DNA from 2 places in the Actinobacillus arthritidis genome. Region 2 is predicted to be linked to the other one. Evidence: riboswitches for the same ligand, from Rfam matches in the RefSeq annotation. Region 2 holds a riboswitch; the other holds the start of a gene.
The links. A riboswitch is a leader RNA that binds a small molecule or an ion and turns the genes downstream of it on or off. The one in region 2 is predicted to bind thiamine pyrophosphate.

Region 1 (12,348 bases), 720 kb from region 2:
ATACCATCACGTACACTACCTAAATCTTCCCAAGCAGTATAGATTTCAAATGAACCGTCCTCTTGTGCTTGAATATCGTCCGCACCTGCTTCGATCGTCGCTTCAGTTAACGCATCTTCATCGCCTGAAGCAATTAAAATTAAACCTTTTTTGCTGAATAAGTAACCAACAGAACCTTCAGTACCTAAGTTACCGCCACATTTAGTGAAGCTTGGACGAACTTGTGAAATGGTACGGTTAGCGTTATCACTTAAACATTCAACCATTACCGCTGTACCACCCGGGCCGTAACCTTCATAGATTTTGGTTTCCATATTGGTGTCATCGCCACCGCCTACACCACGTTCAATTGCTCGGTTGATGGTATCACGTGTCATATTGTTGGATAACGCTTTATCTACTGCAGAACGTAAACGAGGGTTTGCAGAAACATCACCGCCGCCGATTTTTGCCGCAGTAACTAATTCACGAATTAATTTAGTAAAAATTTTACCGCGTTGTGCATCTTGTGCCGCTTTACGGTGTTTAATGTTAGCCCACTTACTATGACCTGCCATTCTGTTGTTTCCTTCTTTTAAATTTATGTTTTGAAAAAGTTCCCCTCTTTAGCAAAGAGGGGTTAGGGGAGATTTGGCAGAATAACCTTGCACTCGTAAGAGAATTTGACATGACTATCAAATCTCCCCCTGCCCCTCTTTTCTAAAGAGGGGAGTTAAATATTTTGCAATTGCCGCCGCATTATTCGGTGATTTTGTTAGCTGGATGGCTTCTTTAACGCTCACCCATTTAAACGCTAAATGTTCACTTAATATCGGTTGTCGTTCTTGCGTTAAGGCAAGTAAAAACCAATGTTCCGAGCAGTGCGTGACATCAGGCGCGTATTTATACCGAAAATGCGGAAAAATCTCAAATTCCACCGATTCGTTACAATCCGTTAGCGTAAGTTTTTCCGCTAAAATATCGATACCGATTTCTTCTTTCACTTCACGAATTGCCGTTTCAAACGGCTGTTCGTTCGGTTCAAGCGAACCGGTCACCGACTGCCAAAATTCGGGATCGTCTTGGCGTTGCGGCATTAAGACTCTTCCCGAATTTTCTGCATAAATCACAACTAAAATGGAGTTAGGATTTTTGTATTTCATCAGCAAAAAATAAGCGATTTTTGACCGCTTGTCTTATTCCGCTTTCTCTTTTTTCACGACCGCAATACCAAGCTCTTCCAATGCTTGTGGGTTTGCAAAACTCGGTGCTTCTGTCATTAAACACGCTGCCGCAGTGGTTTTCGGGAATGCAATCACATCACGGATATTTTCCGTGCCGGTAATAAGCATGGTTAAACGGTCTAAACCGAATGCAAGACCGGCGTGCGGTGGCGTACCGAATTTTAATGCGTCTAATAAGAAACCGAATTTTTCTTGTTGATCTTGTTCGTTAATACCGAGGATACCGAATACGGTTTGTTGCATTTTCGGATCGTAAATACGTACTGAACCGCCGCCTACTTCGTAGCCGTTGATAACCATATCGTAAGCATTCGCAACTGCATTCACCGGATTTGCCGCTAATTCTTCCGGCGTTAAACCTTTCGGAGAAGTGAACGGGTGGTGCATTGCAGAAAGGTTGCCTTCATCGTCTTTTTCAAACATTGGGAAGTCAATAACCCAAAGCGGTTTCCACGCTGAAAGATCGGTTAATGCTAAATCACGACCAACTTTCAGACGTAAAGCACCCATTGAGTCGGTAACGACTTGCCATTTATCCGCACCGAAGAATAAGATATCGCCGCTAGTTGCGTTAGTACGCTCGATTAATGCTTTGAAAACCTCTTCGTTTAAGAATTTTGCTACCGGGCTTTGGATACCTTCCATACCGGCATTTACATCATTGATTTTCGCCCACGCTAAGCCTTTTGCACCATAGATACCGACAAATTGCGTATATTCGTCAATTTGTTTACGAGTAAGCGTTGCACCGTTCGGTACACGAAGCACGGTTACACGACCGTCTGCTGAATTTGCCGGCTCGTTAAATACTTTAAACTCAACGTCTTTTAAAATGTCCGCCACGTCCACTAATTCTAACGGGTTACGCAAATCCGGTTTATCTGAACCGAAACGTTGCATCGCTTCCTGCCATGTCATAATTGGGAATTTGCCTAAATCTACGTTTAAGCGATCCAACCATAAGCCGTGAATCATATTTTCCATTAATTCACGCACTTCTTCAGCGGTTAAGAATGAGGTTTCCACATCGATTTGGGTAAATTCCGGCTGACGATCAGCACGTAAATCTTCATCACGGAAACATTTTACGATTTGGTAGTAGCGGTCAAAACCTGACATCATTAACAACTGTTTGAAAAGTCGCGGTGATTGCGGTAACGCATAGAATTTACCGTTGTGTACACGGCTTGGTACTAAATAGTCACGCGCACCTTCCGGTGTTGCTTTGGTTAGCATTGGTGTTTCGATATCAAGGAAGCCGTTGTCGTCCATATAACGACGTACGAAGCTCGTGATTTTTGCACGTGTTTTAAGTTTTTCCGCCATTTCCGGACGGCGTAAATCAAGATAACGATATTTTAAACGTTGCTCTTCTGTGTTGTTTTGGTTGAAATCAAGCGGTAAAACTTCCGAGTTGTTATACACAATCACATTTTTCACTAACACTTCGATTTCGCCGGTCGCCATCTCTTTGTTGATTTGTGATTCATCGCGTGCAATCACCTCACCTTGAATTTGTACGCACGCTTCTGAACGTAGACCTGATGCAATTTTGAAAATCGCTTCGTCTTTCTCGTCAAAGAAAACTTGCACGATACCTTCACGGTCACGAATTTGCATAAAAATAAAACGACCAAGGTTACGCACACGGTGTACCCAACCGCTTAATGTGACGGTTTGACCAACGTGCGAGCGGTTTAAAGCACCGCAATAATGAGAACGCATCATAAAAATATCCTTAATATATTAAAAAGAGGTTTTCCGCTTTGCTAAATGCGGAGAAAAAATCTTTGGGATTATAGCGGAAAATTGCTGGAAATTGGAGAGAGGAAAAGAAACAAGCGGTCGAATTTACAGATTTTTTTGCAAATTTGACCGCTTGTTAGTACTAAATCAGCATAAATATGCGTGAATAGTCGGAAATTAGAGTAAACCTAAAACTTTTCTGCCATTAATTGAGGCGATATTTGCCATTTCTTCTAAGTTAGTAAAACGGCGACCGGCAGACAATAAGCTAAGTTCTTGCCACATATCGCCTTCACATAACGGAACCATATAATCACAAATATTATCAGTACCGATTGCTACGGTAATACCTTCTGGGATTAATTCATCCGCCGGAGTCAGTGCATTGTGGAATGGCTGTAAATCTTCTTTACGACCGCTATCAATCCACGCCATTGGGCAAGCGATCACCATCATTTGTGAATCACGCATTTTTTGATAGAGCATTTTACGATATTCTTTCGGATGTGCGCCGATAGAGATGCCGTGAATTGCTACCACTCGACCTTGCATACCATGTTCGATTGCTTTGTCACATAATTGTTCGGTTTCTTTTTCTTTCGGGGTATTAAATTGGTCCACGTGTACATGCAACATCTTGCCGAGTGATTTGGCTTTATCCATCAAAATATCCATTGCTTCCATGCCTTTACCGAAATCTAATTCATCACGGTATGGCAAGCCACCAATCATATCTACCATTTCAGAACCGATATCAAACCATTTTTTGGCATTCGGTTCGATAACACCTTTTAACGTTTGATTGGCAAATTTTAAGGTAATATCACTTTTATATACTTCACGTGCTTTATGAGCGACGATAATGGCACGATCTTCACATACACCGTCAATATCAACAAATGTACCGAATGCGGTTACCCCTTGTGAAATCATTAATTCAATCGCTTGTGAAAAACGACGATAATAGTCATCAACGGTTGAGTTACGTTTTACTTCGTCCACTAAATCCCATTTTTGTTGGAGGTTGGCATTTTGGTAAATGGTAATTTTTTCTGGTGTCATGGTAAATGCACGGTCTGCATGAGCGTGAGCATTTACCCAACCGCCTTTTTTAATAATTTCGTCACGGATATGGCTTTTTAGTGTACGAATTAACTGACTCATCTTAAATTATTCCTCTTTACGACTGCTGATTTTTAGACAAAAAAAAGATCTCTATAAGAGATCAATGAAATTTTGAAATACCAAAAAAAGAGCCAAACACCATAATGAAATGATGTTTGGCTAAATGAGTGTTTAAGTATGTTGTAAGGTTTTGCATATGAATTTATCTAGGTCCTTTCTTGGCACTAGGATTGTAGTATAGTCATTTCTTCTTAAAAAGGCAAACGTTTGCTTGTGGTGTTTGCATTATATTTACGCATACCTTACAATTAACACGTTCTCATTGGGGTGCTTTACAAAAGCTGAGAAATTACCCATAGAACCTGATCTGATTAGTATCAGCGTAGGGATTTGAGACGCTTTTTTCTGATTTCTTACAACAGAAGTAAAGTAAGATTTACTCAAATCCTTCTATATTCCGTAAAATTAGAAGGACAATTCATGAAACTGACTAAACTTGCTGTGTTATCAGCATTTTTCACCGCCACCGCTTATGCTCAACAACCGGCATTAACCGTTTATACTTATGATTCATTTGCCTCAGATTGGGGACCTGCACCAAAATTAGAACCGTTGTTTGAACAGCAATGTCAATGTGATGTGAAATTTATGCCGTTTGAAGACGGAATTACGATGTTGAATCGTATTCGTTTAGAAGGCAAGAAAACCAAAGCGGATGTAATGCTCGGCATTGATAATTTCACGATGGCAGAAGCGGAAAAAACCGGTTTGTTTGTTCCGCATGGTTTAACGACAGGCACATTAAATTGGCAAAATAAAACATTTTATCCGTATGATTATAGTGAGTATGCTTTTATTTATGACAAACAGAAATTAGCAAGTCCGCCGACATCATTAAAAGAACTGGTTGAACGTCAAGATTTAAAAGTCATTTATCAAGATCCCCGTACCAGTACTGTTGGACGAGGGTTATTATTTTGGCTAAACACGGTATATAGTGAACAAGCTGAACAGGCATGGAAAACTTTAGCGAAACATACGGTAACTGTCGGCAAAGGTTGGTCGGAAACGTATAGTGCGTTTTTAAAAGGTGAATCGGATTTAGTGTTGAGCTATTCGACTTCTCCGCTTTATCATCAATGGCACGATAAAACCGATAAATATGTAGCGGCACAGTTTAGCGAAGGGCATTTAGTCCAAACAGAAGTAGTCGCGATATTAAATACGAGTAAGCAAAAAGAATTAGCGACTAAATTCCTCGCTTTCTTACAACAGCCGGAAGCACAAAAAGTAATTTCTTACCATAATGTGATGAAACCGTTAGTGGATACAGTGGCTGATCCTGCGTTTAAAGTAATGCCGGAGTATAAAAATTTAGCATTTACGATGCCGAATGCTGAAACGATTAAAGGTTGGTTAGCAACTTGGTCGAAAAGCTGGCAATAAAATAAAGAAGAAGTAAAAATAATTTGAGTAAATTTTAACGGCTGAAGGAATCTTTAGCCGTTTCATTGTCTGCTAAGCGGTAAAAATTGCAAAAATTTTTGCAAATATTCATTGCCAAATAGGGCGACATTTGTTATTTATACGCCCTTTTAAAATTCGTCCCAAATATTTTTATGACACTTTTATACTAAATTGGGGAATGTGCTATCCAACAAGGAGTGAAATTATGGCTCAAGTGGCAAACACCACTTCATTAGGTTTATTAGCTTTAGCAGGCGTAACACCTTACCAACCGAAAAAAGATGAAGAGTATATGAATGATGCTCAGAAAGAGCATTTTCGTAAAATTCTTCGTGCATGGCATGTTCAAATTATGGACGAAGCTGAGCGTACCAAAAATCAAATGCAGGAAGAAGTAGCAAACTTTGCGGACCCTGCCGATCGTGCTACTCAGGAAGAGGAATTTAGCCTTGAGTTAAGAAATCGTGATCGTGAACGTAAATTACTCAAGAAAATTGAGCAAACATTAAATAGTATTTCGGAAGATGAATACGGTTATTGTGAAACATGTGGCGTAGAAATCGGCTTACGCCGTTTAGAAGCTCGCCCGACAGCGGATATGTGTATCGATTGTAAAACACTCGCTGAAATCCGTGAAAAACAAATGGGCCTATAAGCTAATTAAAAAGAGTAAATAGCGGTATAATAATGGACAATCTCGCATTGTCCATTATTTTTATTTTACATGGCTATTTATTTTAATTTACTAGGGGTGGATTATTTTTAACTATATTAAGTCGTTGTTTTCTCGACAAAAAAAAGGAAAAAAACAACCGCTTACAGAACAAAACTTGTCTGAAGTAAAATCGGAAAAACGTGTTAAAGCGGTAGAATCTCAAACAAAATCCAAGCGTTCTGCTCCGACATTGAGTGAGCGACCTCAGCGTTCTTCTCAAAAATCTAAAAAAAATTCAGATGTTCCTTCTCATTTACTGCATAAAAAATTTACGGTAAGTGGTGGTCATTATGATATTACGCCGAAAGATTTTCCTAAAAATGCGTTAGCAATTGTTGAAAAATTACAACGTGCCGGTTTTGAAGCGTATGTGGTTGGTGGTTGTATTCGAGATTTATTACTTGGGCATAAACCCAAAGATTTTGACGTGGCAACCAATGCAAAACCGGAAGAAATTCAAAAAATCTTTGGTCGTCAATGCCGTTTAATCGGACGACGTTTCCGTTTAGCCCATATTGTGTTTGGACGTGATATTTATGAAGTCGCAACTTTCCGAGCGGATCACAGCAATCATAGCAGTGATAAAATCTCGAAAGTGAGCGAAGAAGGTATGCTGTTACGTGACAATGTGTATGGTACATTACGTGAAGACGCACAACGCCGTGATTTCACGGTGAACTCGCTTTATTATGATCCGAAGCATAATCTGATTTTCGATTTCTTTGATGGTATTGCGGATTTGAAAGCCGGTAAGTTACGCTTAATCGGTGATCCGGTGGTACGCTATCAAGAAGATCCGGTACGTATGTTACGTGCAGTTCGCTTTATGGCGAAATTGGATATGTTCTTGGATAAACCGAGCGATGCCCCTATTCGTGAACTTGCCTATTTATTGAAAAATATTCCGGCGGCACGTTTGTTTGATGAATCATTAAAATTGTTGCAATCGGGACAAGGTTTTAAAACCTATCAGTTGATGCGTCAATATGGCTTATTCGAGCAGTTATTCCCGGTGCTTGTTCCTTTTTTCACCGAACACAATGATTCGAATGCAGAGCGTATGCTAAGTAAAGCACTTAACTCAACGGATGAGCGTATTCGTGATAATTTACGGGTTAATCCTGCATTTTTATTTGCGGCCCTTCTTTGGTATCCATTACGTGAGAAAATGGAAGTGCTAAAAAATGAAGGTGGTCTAAACAGCCATGATGCAATGATGTTAGCGGCTAATGATGTATTGGATGAAAGCTGTAAAGCCATTGCCTTACATCGCCGTCATACCTCTGTGATTCGTGATATTTGGGCGTTACAATTTCAGATGACTAAGCGTTCGGGTAAGCGTCCACAGCAGACGCTAGAACACATAAAATTCCGTGCTGGTTTTGATTTATTAGTGATGCGTGCTGAGATTGAAGGTGGTGACTTGGTCGAGCTTTCAGCGTGGTGGCACGAATACCAATTTAGCAATGACGCACAACGTGCGGAAATGTTGAAAGCGGTCAGAAATTTGCCGAATTTTGCCGGCGAAGAAAAGAAAAAACGTCGTCGTAAAATATTTAGAAAGAAAAAGCCGGTGAAGAAAGTCTCGGCAGAGTAAATAGAAAGATGGTGCAAGCGAGAGCTTGTGCCTTTTCTTTTAGTTAGAATAAGTAGAAACGGAAATCATTATGAAAACAGTCTATATCGCTTTAGGGTCGAATTTAGATAATCCGCTGGCACAAGTTAAACAAGCGGTCGAATCTTTAAAAACATTTGCAATCAATTTTGAAATTAGTCCGTTTTATGGCAGTAAGCCGGTCGGACCACAAGATCAGCCGGATTATGTGAATGCGGTGGCAAAATTCGATACCGATTTAACAGCGTTGGAATTGTTGGATAAATTACAAAGTATTGAAAATGCACAAGGGCGAGTACGGATTCGTCGTTGGGGAGAGCGTACGCTAGATTTGGATATTATTTTATACGGCGATGAACAGATTCAAAATGAACGTTTAACCGTACCGCATATCGAAATGAAAAATCGTGAGTTTGTAATTGTACCGATGTATGATCTTAACCCTGATTTGGTACTACCAAGCGGTGAAAAATTAGCGGAAATTTACCAACAATTTAAACATCATCAAATGGTGACGTTCTAATTACAAATGCACGGAATGTTCCGTGCATTTTTTTATGGGAGCTATTCTGCCGGTGTTGCTACCACCGCTTCTGATTTAGCCGCTTTGTTATCTGAGGTTTGCAATACGGCACGAGACTTTTCATCAAATTTCACATCAATACGGTGATCAACCACCACATTCATATTAATCGTGATCCCTTCCGCCGGCGTTTCAAGCTGTACTTTTGGCGTACAAGCGGTCAAATTTAGGCAAAAAATTGCAAAAAGTAGGCTTTTTCTCATTTTCTTTTATCTAGTTGCTGGTAAATAGAATTTTCAAGATTCTGTTCGACATAAGAACCTGAATTGATCATATGCCAAAGGCTAAAGATATTCTCTTTATGATGATAATTAAAGTTAATTTTGGCTTTTTCTTGCTGATTAAGTCGCATTTTTAATTTGGCATCTAACGCCATTTCACCATTTGGTCCAACATTAATCAAGCTACGTAAATCGGTAATTTTCGTATCGTTAAGTAAATAGAGTAATAGTCGCTCGGAATAGCCGCTGGTTTGTGAAATTGCTTTCATTAATTCGGGCTGAATTTTTAAATTCGATTCCACAGCTTGGGTCAGTAAGCCGTCACATACATAACAAGGTTTACCTTCCAACCAAAACGGCAAGGTAGCATTGGCTTTGCCTTTGAGCTCAATTTGCTGATATTGCACCAATTCGAGGATACGTTCGAAATTGATATTTGCCAGCTTTAAATAAGCAATTTGAGTTTGTGGCAAGGCAAATTGCTCAACACTCAGCTCACCGTCTAATAAATTCATTGAAAGCTGTTTGAGCATTAACGGTTTGTGACGGCTATAAGGGTAATGCCCAAACACTTTTACTCGAATATTTTCAATCGGTAAACCGAGATTTAATTGCCCGATTTTTAAGTCGATAGGCTGTTTTAAACCAAAGTCAAATTCATTATCTTGTAAGCGATAAGGCAAATTAAATTCAATCGCTTTTGCTTCGCCATTCGGCATAGAAAGCGAAGCGTTACGAATGGCAAAATGTCCCCCAGCAATAATACCTTTTTCTACACCGGCACTAAAAGCGGTTTCGCCTCGTACCGTTCCACCGGTAATTAACCAATTTTTGCGAAATGGAATGAGTGGTTGAAATACTTTTGCCGGCTGTTCTTGCCAATATAATCGCCCAATAAGCTCACTTGCGGTTTTAGTTAGTTTACGGCGAGCAAATAAGCGAAGTGGCTTAATTTGTTGGGCTTGTAGTTCGCCTTTGAGATTCAGGTTTTCAATTTCACCATTTACCTGTAATTTCGCAGACGGTAATGGAATTTTTCCACCATAGCTAAATTGTATTTCCGGTGATTTTAGCTGGATACCGCCGTCAAGTTGCCATTTTTCATAAGCAAATTTAATTGGCTCCAGTAAACGTAATTCAGTTTTAGGAATATACACGCCTTTCTGGTGAATTTTGCCTAATTCACCACTTAATTTGTGGAGTTGTACTAAATTTTTGTGCCAAGTTCCTTGTCCGCTAATATTGAGTTTGCTGGCTATGGTGTGGATATTTGTATCGCCCCAAACTCGCCATTGCCACAAATCTTGTACTGCATTTTTATCCGCAACGTCTTCAAAAAAGTCTAATTGTCCCATTTTGAAGTTTTTGGCAAAACCGTCTAAATGCAGATTGATGTTTTTAAAATCGGGGCTTTCACCTTTGAATACTGCATGTAAGCGACCATTTACACCATGCTTATTAATCTGAATACCGGCAAGCGGAAAACGTAATTCATGAATTGCCAGTAATCGTTGTTTCCCGACCAAACGTAATAGCGATTTTGGCTGAAATTTAAAACTCAGATGCTCAAATTTACCGCTAAATGCTACCGGTAAAGAACTGTACAGAATGAAATCGTCATATTTCACATTACCGGTAATTTGAAACGGCATATTTAAACTGTCAGCTTGTAATTCACCGTCACGGCTTTCCAATACAATATTTCCTTTACCGGCATTTTTACTTTGCGATAGCAAGTTAAAACGTAAGTAGGTTTTAATCGGATAATAATCACCATTCGCAAAACTGTTTGGCGTGAGTTTTGCATTAATAAAGCCTTGCGGCGGAAAATCTTCCAGCCAATCCCAATAGAATTTACCCTGTTTAATTTCAAGGGTTTGTGAATCAAAACGGAATGGGAAGTTTAAGCGGTTTTTCGGGGCAGTCTCGGAAGCGAAAGCCCAATCGCCGACTAACTGATTTTGTTCATCGGTTTGCCAACTGAGTAGAGAGTCGCCTTCTCGAATTACTTCATTTGCGACGATTTCTTTCGGTAGAATCCAGTGATAATCGCCTTCAAATTGTGATGGAATGGCGAACAAATCTTTCGGATTCACGTGGGCGGAAAACAGTAAATTATGTTTTTCCTTTTCGCTCGGTTGATAGCTTAAATTGCCGGAAAGCGTTTGATTATCAAATTCCGCCGTTAATTCTATCGCTTGTTGACGGATTAAAGCGGTCAATTTTTGCTGAAAAAATGCAAATTTGCTATAACTCAGTGTGCTTAATAATTGTGCTAAGCGTGGATGCAAATCATTAGGTAAATTCAACCAATGTAATGCTTTAATTTCCGCTTCACCCTCGGGCAACAACGCTAAAATTGGCGTAAGAGAGAAGGTAGATGATTCATCAGAGTCGGGTAATTGAGTTAAACATTGATAATCCAGCGTTGCTTTATCGATTGAAACTCGATTTTTACTATGCCAATGCACAGCAAGATTATCGACTGTAATTAAAGGACAATTTTGATAGGTGAGAGCAAATTTTGCTAGATTTGCATTTTCTAAATTCGCTTGAATACCGCCGGCAGGCGTTTGAATTTGCCAACCGTCCGGTAAAAACCAGTTGGTAACTGTAGAAAGTTGCTTACCTGAAAGCAAGGTTGCACTGCTGATAATCAGCAGTGCAACAAAAGTACCGATAACAAGTAAGCTACGTTTTAGCATTAGATCATATTGGTAAATGGATAGAGCATCGCTAATAAGGTAGCTAATGTCCATCCGAGTGGGTTTTTAATTTGTTTTTCGCCTTTGCCGAGTAATAACCAAGCGAGTAAAGCGAAAATCACAAATTGCACGAGAAAATAAACTACATAGGGCAATAACGACATACCCGGCATAATTTGCAATTGTTGGTACAGTACGAATGCACTCCATAAATAATTTAGTACTAAAACGATTAGCGCAAGCTGTACTAATAATTTAAAGAAAACATCAAGACGGCTTTTTGCCAACATCAAATACCAACCGGCAAGTAAAATACCGAATAACAGTTGGGCAAAATTATTGGCGCGCACACCGTTAAATAAAGAGGGAAGTTCAACCCAATAAATCGCTAAATACTGAATCATTCCCACCGCAAGAATACCGAAAGCGCAGTAAATTAAGGTGTTCATCGGTTTTTCATGTGCGTTAAATAACCAATAAAAAATACCGATCATTAATGATGCCACTCCGGCAAGTGCCATCGGATTGTGTTTTGGTGTGAAACCGATTGAATAAACGAAATTGCCAAGCGCAAAAACGATGAAGAATTTTAGTACGAATAACAATCTACCCGTTTGCCCCGGGCAAATTTCTCCTTTCCATAACACAAAAAATGCAATGAGATTTGCAACGAAAAAGGCGAGTAAATACGGCGAGATAAAAATCGCATTTTGTGGAGCAAAATAGTGATTAAGTAACATTTGTACAAACAGCATTAGTACCATTGGTAGTAGTGCGTGTGTGGCAATATCATATTTTTTTTCAGAATCGTGATTGTGCGACATAACTTAAAATTGATAGATAAGTAAAATTGAAAAATGATTTTAGCGTGAAATTATGCCATAATATATGTAGTTTTTTAACTTAAATAAGGAATGAACTATGCGAATTTTACATACCATGTTACGC
Region 2 (12,348 bases):
GTAATCGAAATTTTTTGACCTAAAATTTTATTTAATAATGTTGATTTGCCGACATTCGGACGACCAACAATGGCAATAAAGCCACAATAAGTTTTAGGTTGTTGATTTTGTTCTGTCATTGTTATTCCTTGATGCAGACAGAATACCTTTATTATCTTTTATTCTGCCGCTATAAATTATTTATTTAATTTTACCAGCACTTGTTCAGCGACATTTTGTTCCGCTTTGCGACGGCTGGTACCAACACCGATAAAAGTTTCATCGAATGTTTCAATTTTACAAGTGACCTTAAAGGTTTGATTATGTGCTTCACCTTTAATATCAATCACTTCATAGGTTGGTAACTGTAATTTACGCCCTTGTAAAAACTCTTGTAAGCGTGTTTTCGGATCTTTTTGTGCATCGCCCGGTTTAATCTCCGCTAAAAGATCTTGATACCATAACACAACTTGCTTAATGGCATTTTCCATTCCTGAATCAAGATAAATTGCGGCAATAATCGCTTCTACACAATCAGATAAAATCGATTCCCTGCGGTAGCCACCACTTTTTAATTCGCCCGCACCTAGTTTCATATATTCGCCTAAATCGAATTGACGAGCTAAAATCGCTAACGTTTGTTCACGTACTAATGTTGCTCGCATACGACTTAACTCACCTTCATTTGCTTTAGGAAATTGATCGAATAACGCTCTGCCGATAGCAAAATTTAAAATTGAATCGCCAAGAAATTCCAAGCGTTCATTATTTTTAGCACCCGCACTACGGTGTGTTAATGCTTGTAGAAGATAATCACGGTTTAAAAATTGATAACCGAGTTTTTTCTGTAATCTTTCGAGTTGCATATTATTGATTCTAAAATAAAGTAAAATACAAGCGATTGTATTTTGCCGATATCTTACAAAATAAACCTGCTTGTATTATTACTTATTTAAATATTAGTTGATCGAAGTAAACATTCTATTAAAACGTAAGTAGCTTGGATATTCATTCGGTTTTTTATCTAAACTTAACCAAATAAATGTTGCTTTACCAACTACATTTTGTTCTGGTACGAATCCCCAAAAACGGCTGTCTTCACTATTATCACGATTATCGCCCATCACAAAGTAATGTCCTTCCGGAACAATCCATTCTCCTGAAGGTTGTCCCTCTTGAGCATATAGATACGGTGCATAATTAAATGCAAACGGGTTATTTAAGATTTGATGGGTTACATCACCTTTTTCCGTACGCTCTACTTGCATTTCACCATGATAGAAGAAATCTGCATTTGGCTTACCTTCATCATATTCAAATACGACTTGTTTTCCATCTGTGCCAGTAACCGTCAATTTTTGTGTTTGGGAATCGTATTTAACACGATCTCCACCCACGCCAACGACACGTTTAATGTAATCTACGTGAGCCTGTTTAGGTGCTTTAAATACAATTACATCACCTCGTTCAGGATGACCTGTTTCAATTAAAGTCTTTTGCCAAATCGGATCTTTAATCCCATAACTAAATTTATTAACGACTAAAAAATCTCCGACACGCAAAGTTGGTTCCATTGAGCCACTCGGAATTTGAAAAGGCTCAAAAATAAATGAACGTAACACGGTAACAAAAAATAATACGCCAAATAGTGAAGCAAAAAAATCGCCAATCGCTGAGCGAGGTTGGATTTCTGCTTTTTCTTCCTCAGTTAATGGGCGATTTAAGCGTTTTGATTCTCTTGCCATTGCCGCTTTACGACGCGGATCGGCACTAAATTTATAAAACGTCCAAAATCCACCACAAATCACCACTAATGAAACCAATAAAATAGAGATTGTGTTGGGTAATTGCATTGAATCTAATGTTTTCCAAACACCGTATAAAATGGCGATAAATATAATTGGCATCACTTGTGCCATTGTTTTCTCCCTTATTTATCTATTGAAAACAACGGAATATAGTCGGCAAACTTTTACGAAAATTAACCCGCTTATATTCCGTGATTTCTAGCTATTCCGTGGTAAATGATTAGTCTTTACCTACATGAAGAATCGCTAAGAATGCTTCTTGCGGTACATCTACATTACCAAGAGATTTCATCCGTTTTTTACCCTCTTTTTGTTTTTGTAGAAGTTTTTTCTTACGACTCACGTCACCACCGTAACATTTCGCCAATACGTTTTTGCGTAATTGTTTTACGGTTGAACGGGCAATAATGTGATTACCAATAGCCGCTTGAATCGCAATATCAAATTGCTGGCGTGGAATTAACTCTTTCATTTTTTCTACCAATTCACGACCACGGTAAGGTGCATTATCTTTATGTACGATTAATGCTAACGCATCCACACGATCACCATTGATCATAATATCGACACGCACCATATCTGCGGTTTGGAAACGTTTGAAACCATAATCTAATGATGCATAACCGCGAGAAGTCGATTTTAAGCGGTCGAAGAAATCTAATACCACTTCACCCATTGGGATTTCGTAAGTTAACGCAATTTGATTGCCGTGGTACACCATATTGGTTTGTACGCCACGTTTTTCCACACAAAGGGTAATCACATTACCTAAATACTCTTGCGGCACAAGCATATTACATTCGGCAATCGGCTCACGAATTTCCGCAATATTACTGATTGGCGGTAATTTTGCCGGGCTATCGACATAAATGGTTTCGCCATTGGTTTGAACCACTTCGTAAACTACCGTTGGTGCGGTAGTAATTAAATCGAGATCATATTCACGTTCTAAACGCTCTTGAATGATCTCCATATGTAATAAGCCTAAGAAACCGCAACGGAAACCGAAACCTAATGCGGTTGAGTTTTCTGGTTCATAGAAAAGCGATGCGTCATTCAGACTTAATTTACCTAATGCGTCACGGAATGCCTCATAGTCGTCTGAGCTAATTGGGAATAAACCGGCATAGACTTGCGGTTTAACCTTTTTAAAGCCCGGTAACACTTCGGTTGCCGAATTGTGGTGATGGGTTAAAGTATCGCCCACTGGTGCACCTAAAATATCTTTAATCGCACACACTACCCAACCCACTTCGCCGGTTTTTAATTCTGTGGTATCAACTTGTTTCGGCGTGAAAATACCTAAACGATCAACGTTGTACGATTGACCGGTACTCATTACTTTAATTTTATCGCCTTTTTTGATTGAACCGTTTTTCACACGCACTAAAGACACAACACCTAAATAGTTATCGAACCATGAGTCGATAATCAATGCTTGTAACGGTGCTTCAGGATCGCCTTCCGGTGCCGGGATTTTTTTCACGATGTCTTCTAATACATCTTCGATACCTACACCGGTTTTCGCCGAACAACGTACCGCATCCATCGCATCAATACCAACGATGTCTTCGATTTCTTCCGCCACTCGTTCAGGTTCTGTCGCCGGTAAGTCGATTTTATTTAAAATCGGCACCACTTCTAAATCCATTTCAATCGCGGTATAGCAGTTTGCTAATGTTTGAGCCTCAACCCCTTGACCGGCATCAACCACTAATAATGCACCTTCACAAGCGGCAAGCGAACGAGAAACTTCATAAGAGAAGTCTACGTGTCCCGGTGTGTCGATAAAGTTTAATTGATAAGTTTCACCGTCTTTCGCTTTATAGTTAAGCGTTACGCTCTGGGCTTTGATAGTAATACCGCGTTCACGCTCTAAATCCATCGAGTCTAAAACTTGTGCTTCCATTTCACGATCCGATAAGCCGCAAGTTTGGATTAAACGGTCGGATAACGTTGATTTACCGTGGTCAATGTGAGCAATAATTGAAAAGTTACGAATGTTTTTCATATTCATCGGGCAATAAATGTCCTGTGTTGTAATAAATTTATTTAAAAGGGAAATTAACCGACCAATTCTACTTTAAATCCGTTGCTTTGGAAAGGAAAAGCACAAAAAAGCAAGCGGTCGTTTTTTCGAGAAATTTTACAAAAAATCCGGAAAAAAGACCGCTTGTTCAAGTAACTGTTTACAGTAATAATTTGACTGCTTTTGGAACATCCGACGCTAAACTAATTGCGGTAATCACTGCTACGCCGTCTGCTCCGTTTTGTTTGAGCATTGCTACATGCTCTGATTTCACGCCACCGATAGACACGATCGGCTTGCGAATTCCCGCATCACGGGCTTTTTTGACAAAATCCAAACCAATCGGCGGATTATGCTTTTCTTTGGAATTAGTCGGAAAAACAGGACCTAGTCCGCAATAATCCACCTCAATCATTTGTTCGGAACGCCAAAGATCTTCTAAGGTATTATTCGATAAACCGATAATCAACGGTTTATTCGTCATCTGCCGAATCATGATTGGCAACATATCTTTTTGCCCAACATGCACACCGTCCGCATCAATCTCTATCGCTAATGCTACGTTATCATCCACAATAAACGGAACCTTGTATCGGCGACATAAATCACGGCATTGAATCGCCAATGCTTTTTGGGCTTGTGGCTGAGCTTCTAATGAATTATTACCTTTATCACGAAACTGAAAGCAAGTAATCCCCGCTTGCAATGCTTGTTCTAAAATCAAAAAGAGATTCTTAGCTCGATCTTCAGTCGGCTTAGGGCAATCTTGTGTACCGGCAATAAAATAAAGTTTAAGCATTTGTTGGATATCATGCATAATCATTCCTCTATGAGTAAATCTTGATAAGCCCAATGATTAGTCGGCCCATATCCATAGCCAATATTCAGCGGATGCGAAATTGCCGCACTGATATAGTCTTTTGCAATTTTTATTGCAGTTTCGACCGCTTGTCCTTTGGCTAATTCCGCCGTAACGCAAGCAGAAAACGTACAGCCGGTACCGTGTGTATGACGAGTTGGAAAACGTGGACATTCCAAAATAAAATGAGTCGTTGGAGTAAAAATCCAATCACGGCAATGCGTACTTTGCGAATCCGCCAAATGCCCGCCTTTAATCACCACAGTATTCACACCTAAATCTTGCAATTTTTTTGTCGCCTGATAAGCGGTCGAATCATCGATAATTTTTATACCGGTTAAGGCTTCCGCTTCGGGCAGATTCGGCGTAATCACATCCGCTAACGGTAACAAATACGTTTGTAATGCACTAATCGCATCTTGTTGTAATAGTGGCGTGCCACCTTTGGCGATCATGACTGGATCAAGCACTAATTTACCAAAATTATACTGACATAAAGCATTTGCCACGCACTCAATCACTTCTGCCGTACCTAACATTCCGATTTTAAAGGCTGAGATTTGAAAATCTTCTGCAATTGCTTTGATCTGAGTTTCAATCGTACTTAACGGTACAGAATGAATATCGAATACGCCTAACGTATTTTGAGCAGTAATTGCAGTAAGAACCGAAGTGCCAAAAACGCCTCGCATTTGGAACGTTTTCAGATCCGCCTGAATCCCTGCACCACCACCGCTGTCCGAACCTGCGATGGTTAAAGCCTGACTAATCTTACTCATAAGAGACCCTCCCGTATTTTTCGATTGTATCGGCAGAAAGCGCGCCAAGCTGATCTAATAATGCAATATTGAATGAACCAAATGCATTAGTGGGTAATCCTTTCTCAGCCAATTCACCGGTAATAGCATACGCCGCTACGCCCTCGCAAGTTGCCTCAAAAATTTGACCGTTTGTCGCAACGGCATTAAATGTCGCCAATACAGATCCAAGCAAACAGCCCGAAGCCGTAATCTTGGGAAATAATGGCGTACCATTGGCAATTTTCGCTAAGCGTTTGCCATCGCTGATATAATCAATACTTCCACTAACAGCAACTACACATTGATATTTATTCGCTACATAATGCGCTATCTCTGCAATATTTGCCGTTCCATTACCTGCATCGACCCCTTTAGTTTGCCAATTTAGTTCGGCTAGTGTGGCTATTTCACCTAAGTTTCCCCGAATCACCGAAAAATGAATTTCATCTAACAGTCTCATCACTGTCTGGTAGCGGTAATCCGTTGCGGCAATTCCAACCGGATCCAATACAACAGGGATTTCTGCTTGATTCGCAATTTTCCCAGCTAAACACATCGCTTCCACTTCTGCTGAACTTGCCGTACCAATATTGATAAGGAGTGCATTGCTAATTTTTGCCAAACTTTCAGCTTCTTCAATAGCGGTGGACATTAATGGTGAAGCACCGATAGCGAGTAAGCCATTAGGCGCAAAATGAGCGGCAACCACATTAGTCATATTGTATATAAGAGGATTTTGCTGGCGAATTTGTTCTAAATAATTTGATTTCATATTTATCTCCATGGGTAAGTGTAAAAAATGACGCAAATAGATAAGTCATCCTTACTCAAGGAGGCATAAGATTTCTTATCATGCATAAAAATAAATGCACGCGACTATTCATCTTATTTATCTCAGACACAGATATAACCATTACAGAAATGACTGTGATGGTTTAAATGAATAGCAACAAAAAAATGACAAGAAAAAGGAAAGGGTAAGAGAAATAAAGATTGGCATATTAGTTTCCTACGTCAGTATTAACTGTATCAGGTTCACGGGTTTAATCTCAGCCTCATTGAAGGCACCCCGACTAAAAATTAGTATTAGTCTAAATAACTTACTGAAAAAATCCAACTGGATAATTTCAGAAATGAGAGGAAACTCACATATTTAATCAACAATCGATCTATTTTTATCCATATTAATAGCATTACCAGATATAAAAAAGCGATAATACCTATAAGATATTATCGCTTCTTCTAACACCAATATGTTATCTATTCATTATTTTTAGATTTCCAAATTAATGGATCTACGCCTCGGTGAATTAAATCTTGATGTTCTTCAATCTTAAAGACTGGCTCTTGTCCTGCCTTAATCTGACGAATATAGTCTTTCAATAAACGCCATACGATTGGAGCAAGAATTAAAATGGCAATTAAGTTAATTACTGCCATAGATGCCATTACCGTATCAGCGAATGCCCAAACAATACCACCATCACGTACCGCACCAAAATAAACAAAGAACAACACGATAATTCTAAAGCCCCAAACAAACCAAGGTTTGTTTTTGATATAACGGATATTGGTTTCCGCATACGCATAGTTACCAATAATTGAGGTATAGCAGAATAATAATAAGATGAATGCTAAGAAATGTAAGCCAAATTCACCTAAATGGTATTGCAATGCTGTTTGGGTTAATTCAACGCCTTTTAATGTTTCATTGCCATAGTTATCAGACATTAAAATAATTACTGCGGTACAAGTACAAACCACCATTGTATCGACAAATACGCCTAACATTTGAATTAAGCCTTGGCTTGCAGGATGTTTTGCATCCGAAGTCGTCGCTGAATTTGGTGCAGAACCCATACCCGCTTCATTGGAGAATAAACCACGTTTAATCCCCATTAACATTGTCTTTGATACCAAAGCTCCAAACATACCGCCAGTCGCTGCAGAAAAGTCAAAGGCACTATCAATAATTAGTCCAAGTACTGCCGGAACACGTTCGATATTCATCCCTAAAATGATTACTGCAATAATCAGATAGAATAACGCCATCATTGGCACAACTTTCGCAGACACCTGTCCGATAAGTTTTACCCCACCAGAAATAATGATTCCGGTTACGATAACTAATACTAAACCAACATATTCTCCGTTCCATTCCCATGCTTTACTGGTTGCCGCAACAATAGAATTAGACTGTACAGCATTAAACGCAAAACCAAAGGTAAAAATTAATGTTACAGCAAATGCAATCGCCATCGGCTTAAATTTTAAACCGCGTGTAATATAATATGCTGGACCGCCTCGGAACATACCATTCGGATCGCGAGTTTTATATAACTGTGCTAATGATGATTCTGCAAATGCCGAACTCATTCCCATTAACGCTGTTATCCACATCCAAAATACCGCCCCCGGACCGCCTAAAGCAATTGCCGTTGCCACACCACCGATATTACCCACGCCAACACGGCTAGCTAAGCCGGTTGTAAACGCTTGGAAAGGTGTTAAAGATTCACCTTCTGCCGAACGGCCTCCCCACATTTCACGTAAACTGCGAGGTAATAATCGAAGTTGAACAAAACCGGTCGTAATCGTAAAAAAGAGTCCTGTTCCTAAAAGAATCAAAATCGTAATATCCCATAGCGGACCATCAATCGTATTCACGATCCACGTCAGGACATTTTCAAAACCTGAAACAATAAAATCCATCAAAGACCTCTATAATGTAAAAAATAAAAAACGAAAACGTTTGCATTTTAATGATTTTTTAACGTTTGAAAAGTTTTTTCAATCTTTTCAATAAATAAAATTTATCGTTTTAACAATCCACCGTTTGAAACGGCATCAATAAAGCTACTATGAAAAAGTATCATACCCAAAATCATTAATGCGATACCGGCACAAACTCTTAATCCTAACGAAAAATATTGATTCGTTTGTGTCGAAAAATACCAAGAACTTAACCCTATCGCTTTATTGCGGGCCAAAAGTACCAGCCATGCCAAAAGACTCAAGGTCATACCTGTGCCGATTGCCATGACTAATGCGGCTAAAACTCCCCACCAATATAAATCTAAAGTGTAAGCTAAAAATAGAACTAAAATTGCGCCGGAACAGGGTCTAGCCCCAATACTCATAATAATCAGCCATTTACTTTTCCAATCGTTTAAACGTTGCATTTGTTCAGCTGAAGGAAGGTGTTGGTGTCCACAACCGCAATGCTCAGCATGTATATGCAGGGAAGGCTGTACCAGCGGTGTAATTTTGTCATTTTTTTGCAAATTTACAGCCGTTATACGGCTAATTTTAGGTATTGATTTTACTTTTGGGCGTAATGCTCGAATAGCATTAATACACCAGTAAAAACCAAATAAGATCATTAAAAGGAAACTGCCACGCTCAATCCATTTCAAGGTTAAATTGAAATAATGGCGAGAAAGCGTAAACATAACAATAATTATCGAAACTAAACATACAGCCACCAAACCTTGCACTAGAGCAGAAAGTAAACTGATATTCATTGCCTGTCGCAATTCTGTTTTCTCTAGTGAAAGGTAACTGGTTAAAATAAACTTACCATGACCAGGCCCAACTGCGTGAAACACGCCATATAAGAAACTGATTACAATTAATGTAATACCCGCCTGTCGACTATTTTCTGCTAAGGCGGAAAGAGAACCGGATAATTGCTGATTAAACGCCCTCTGCCATTCCATTACTTTAAAAAGTAAGAAAGGATAACTTTGGTAAAGGGTAAAAATCAGACAAAAAATGACCGCTATCCATAGCGACCCTTTTGCTTTTATTCGCATACCGCCACCACTTTCTGAGCAAATTGCGCACCTAATGAATTACCGTCTTCGTCCGGCATATCCGGTGTTTGCGTTTTATCTAAACTTGAAGCATATAAACGCAATGACTGATTCACTTGTGGCTGTTCTAAAGATACTTTACATTCTTGATTACTAATACTTAAATCCTGTTTATTATTATATTCCATCGCCATATAGTAACTCGGTTCATAAGTATAAAAACGTACCGGATTATTTGTTAAATCATAAGGCTGACTTAAGTAAAAAGTAACATAAAAAACCACACGTTTATCTGCAATTCTAAATGTGGTATCACTCGGTTTGGTCGTAAACTTTAACGGTTCGTTCTTTGCATTATATAAATAGCTAAAATAATGATTTTCGATCACCGTTTGTACCATTTCTGCTGTAATGGATTTTTTAGTTGCTTCTCTATCAGAGCTACTTTTTACCTCATAAATTAACTCTGCCGAAGCGATCTCATCCATCGTCCACTCCATTTGGAAACCTTTTAAAGTCGTCCCCTCTAATAACACTTCATTTTTAAGATCAATAAAAGAATGAGGATGGGCAATAGCTTGTGATGTAATACATGAAATTAAACAAATAAGTATAAATTTAATCAACTTCATTCAATTCTCCTTATAAAAACAAAAAAGCGAACAAGTTACCCTGTTCGCTTTTTTAAAATAAAGTGAGTTGGTCGATAAGCCGAGTTCTGTCGCGGACAATCATTCCTCTAGGCTTGCATTCACACACAAGCTCAAGCAACCTACCCGAACTCTGGACGGGCCATCCATTGAGTTCCTATTTGGTCTTGCTACGAGTGGAGTTTACCGTGCCGTGGAATATTGCTACCCACGCGGTGCGCTCTTACCGCACCCTTTCACCCTTACCTGCACTAATGTACATCGGCGGTTTGCTCTCTGTTGCACTGGTCGTCGGTTCACACCGCCCAGACGTTATCTGGCACTCTGCCCTATGTAGCTCGGACTTTCCTCTCGTTTACTTGTCCCACTAGGTCGTTCTTACGAACAATTAAGGGCTTCAATAAACCAGCGATTGTCTAACCAACTCAGAATAGCGAGTATAGCGGATTTACAAAGTTTTGCCAATAATTAACCGCTTGTTTGGTAAATTATTGGCAAATAAAAAAGGATTAAGCTCCGAAGAACTTAATCCCATTTATAATCTTCATTACGAACTAAAATTAAGCACGTTTGAAGTCCAAGTGAACTAATTTTGGCTTAGTTGGGTGACGTTGAATCGCTTGTACTTTAACTTGCTCTTCTTTACCCGCTACAACGATAGTTAATACTTCGTTATAGAACGCATCGTGTGCTTGTGCGTTGTTTACTTTATCGTGATCTAAGATGATTGATACAGGCTCTGCGTTACCACCGTAGATGATTGCAGGAACTTGACCATTGTGACGCAGGCGGCTCGCACCCTTACCTTGCGCAGAACGAACTTCAGCTTCAAATTTGAATGACATTGTTTGATTCTCTTAAAGTAAAAAGGAACATAACGTTCCGTGAATATAAAAAATAGCAGGCGACCCAGCTATTTCACAAAAGAATTTCGACTAAAAAAGTCGAGTGCGTATTCTACGCATTTTTCTAACAAAATGCAAAACAAAAAGAGGCGAATAGTATCGCCTCTTTTCATTATTTAAACAATTAAGCTACAAGTGCTTTTACTTGTTTTGCATACGCATCCCAATCGGTAATCGGGCGAGTTGCCACGCCTGAATCCATTGCCGCTTTCGCAACCGCTGATGAAACCGCCACAATTAAACGTGGGTCAAATGGAGTTGGAATTACATAATCTGGGCCGAATGACAATTCACCGTAAGTTGATAATACTTCAAATGGAACCGGCTCTTTCGCTAAATCCGCAATTGCGTGTGCCGCCATTTTCATTTCTTCATTAATAGTGGTTGCACCTACGTCTAATGCACCACGGAATAAGAATGGGAAGCAAAGCACGTTATTTACTTGGTTCGGATAATCTGAACGACCGGTACATACGATCGCATCCGCACGTACAGCTTTTGCTTCGTGTGGTGTTGTCTCCGGCACTGGATTTGCTAATGCAAGAATTAACGGATCTTTTGCCATGGTTTTGATCATCTCTTGGCTTAATGCACCCGCTTTAGAACAGCCTAAGAATACGTCCGCACCCGCTACTGCATCCGCAAGCGTACGCCAACCGTTATCTTCAATCGCATAGAATTGTTTGGTTTCATCCATATTATCGCCACGACCTTGGTAAATCACTCCTTTAGAATCGCACATCGTAATATTTTCTTTTTTGAAACCTAATGAGCGTAATAGGTTGGTACAAGCAATTGCAGATGCGCCCGCGCCGTTAACTACTAAACGAACTTCACTAATATCTTTCCCCACGATTTGTAAACCGTTTACAGTCGCTGCGCCTACGATAATAGCCGTACCGTGTTGGTCGTCATGGAATACAGGAATGCCCATACGCTCACGTAATTTTTTCTCAATATAGAAACATTCCGGCGCTTTAATATCTTCTAAGTTGATCCCACCGAAAGTTGGCTCTAACGATGCAATAATATCGACTAATTTATCCGGATCATGTTCGTTAATTTCGATATCAAATACATCAACACCGGCAAATTTTTTGAATAATACACCCTTACCTTCCATTACCGGTTTAGACGCTAATGCACCGATATTACCTAAACCAAGTACGGCTGTACCGTTTGAAATTACTGCCACTAAGTTACCACGAGCGGTATAACGACGAGTCGCTGAAGGATCTTTTTCAATTTCTAAGCAAGGTTCTGCTACACCTGGAGAATACGCTAATGCTAAATCATGTTGTGTTGAAAGAGATTTGGTTGGCGTAACAGAAATTTTTCCCGGTACTGGAAATTCATGGAAGTCTAATGCTTGTTGTTTTAAATCGCTCATGGATACATCCTTTAACATAATATAATTGATGATGTGTTTAGTTATTAATATAGAAGATAATCACTTACTTATCTCTATACTATTCAAAAACGTCTTGATTGTACTGCAAAATT

Region 1: it holds a riboswitch for thiamine pyrophosphate, as region 2 does, so the genes downstream of both, thiB (thiamine ABC transporter substrate binding subunit) here and thiM (hydroxyethylthiazole kinase) in region 2, are expected to answer to the same signal.

Annotation. Positions count from the first base shown of each region.
Region 1 covers NZ_CP103833.1:181,131-193,478, forward strand. The annotation lists gene NYR89_RS00915 (YebC/PmpR family DNA-binding transcriptional regulator) at 1-557, opposite strand, end outside; gene nudB (dihydroneopterin triphosphate diphosphatase) at 675-1,142, opposite strand; gene aspS (aspartate--tRNA ligase) at 1,176-2,951, opposite strand; gene NYR89_RS00930 (amidohydrolase family protein) at 3,147-4,133, opposite strand; TPP riboswitch at 4,408-4,501, shown strand; gene thiB (thiamine ABC transporter substrate binding subunit) at 4,575-5,540, shown strand; gene dksA (RNA polymerase-binding protein DksA) at 5,767-6,216, shown strand; gene pcnB (polynucleotide adenylyltransferase PcnB) at 6,341-7,873, shown strand; gene folK (2-amino-4-hydroxy-6-hydroxymethyldihydropteridine diphosphokinase) at 7,944-8,414, shown strand; gene NYR89_RS00955 (YnbE family lipoprotein) at 8,456-8,677, opposite strand; gene NYR89_RS00960 (YdbH family protein) at 8,674-11,400, opposite strand; gene NYR89_RS00965 (hypothetical protein) at 11,400-12,224, opposite strand; gene gloA (lactoylglutathione lyase) at 12,322-12,348, shown strand, end outside.
Region 2 covers NZ_CP103833.1:900,664-913,011, forward strand. The annotation lists gene era (GTPase Era) at 1-119, opposite strand, end outside; gene rnc (ribonuclease III) at 177-845, opposite strand; gene lepB (signal peptidase I) at 939-1,898, opposite strand; gene lepA (translation elongation factor 4) at 2,008-3,798, opposite strand; gene thiE (thiamine phosphate synthase) at 3,977-4,633, opposite strand; gene thiD (bifunctional hydroxymethylpyrimidine kinase/phosphomethylpyrimidine kinase) at 4,636-5,454, opposite strand; gene thiM (hydroxyethylthiazole kinase) at 5,447-6,247, opposite strand; TPP riboswitch at 6,465-6,557, opposite strand; gene NYR89_RS04255 (alanine/glycine:cation symporter family protein) at 6,736-8,187, opposite strand; gene NYR89_RS04260 (nickel/cobalt transporter) at 8,289-9,290, opposite strand; gene NYR89_RS04265 (DUF1007 family protein) at 9,281-9,922, opposite strand; RNA gene rnpB (RNase P RNA component class A) at 9,982-10,368, opposite strand; gene rplY (50S ribosomal protein L25) at 10,501-10,785, opposite strand; gene NYR89_RS04280 (malic enzyme-like NAD(P)-binding protein) at 10,970-12,235, opposite strand.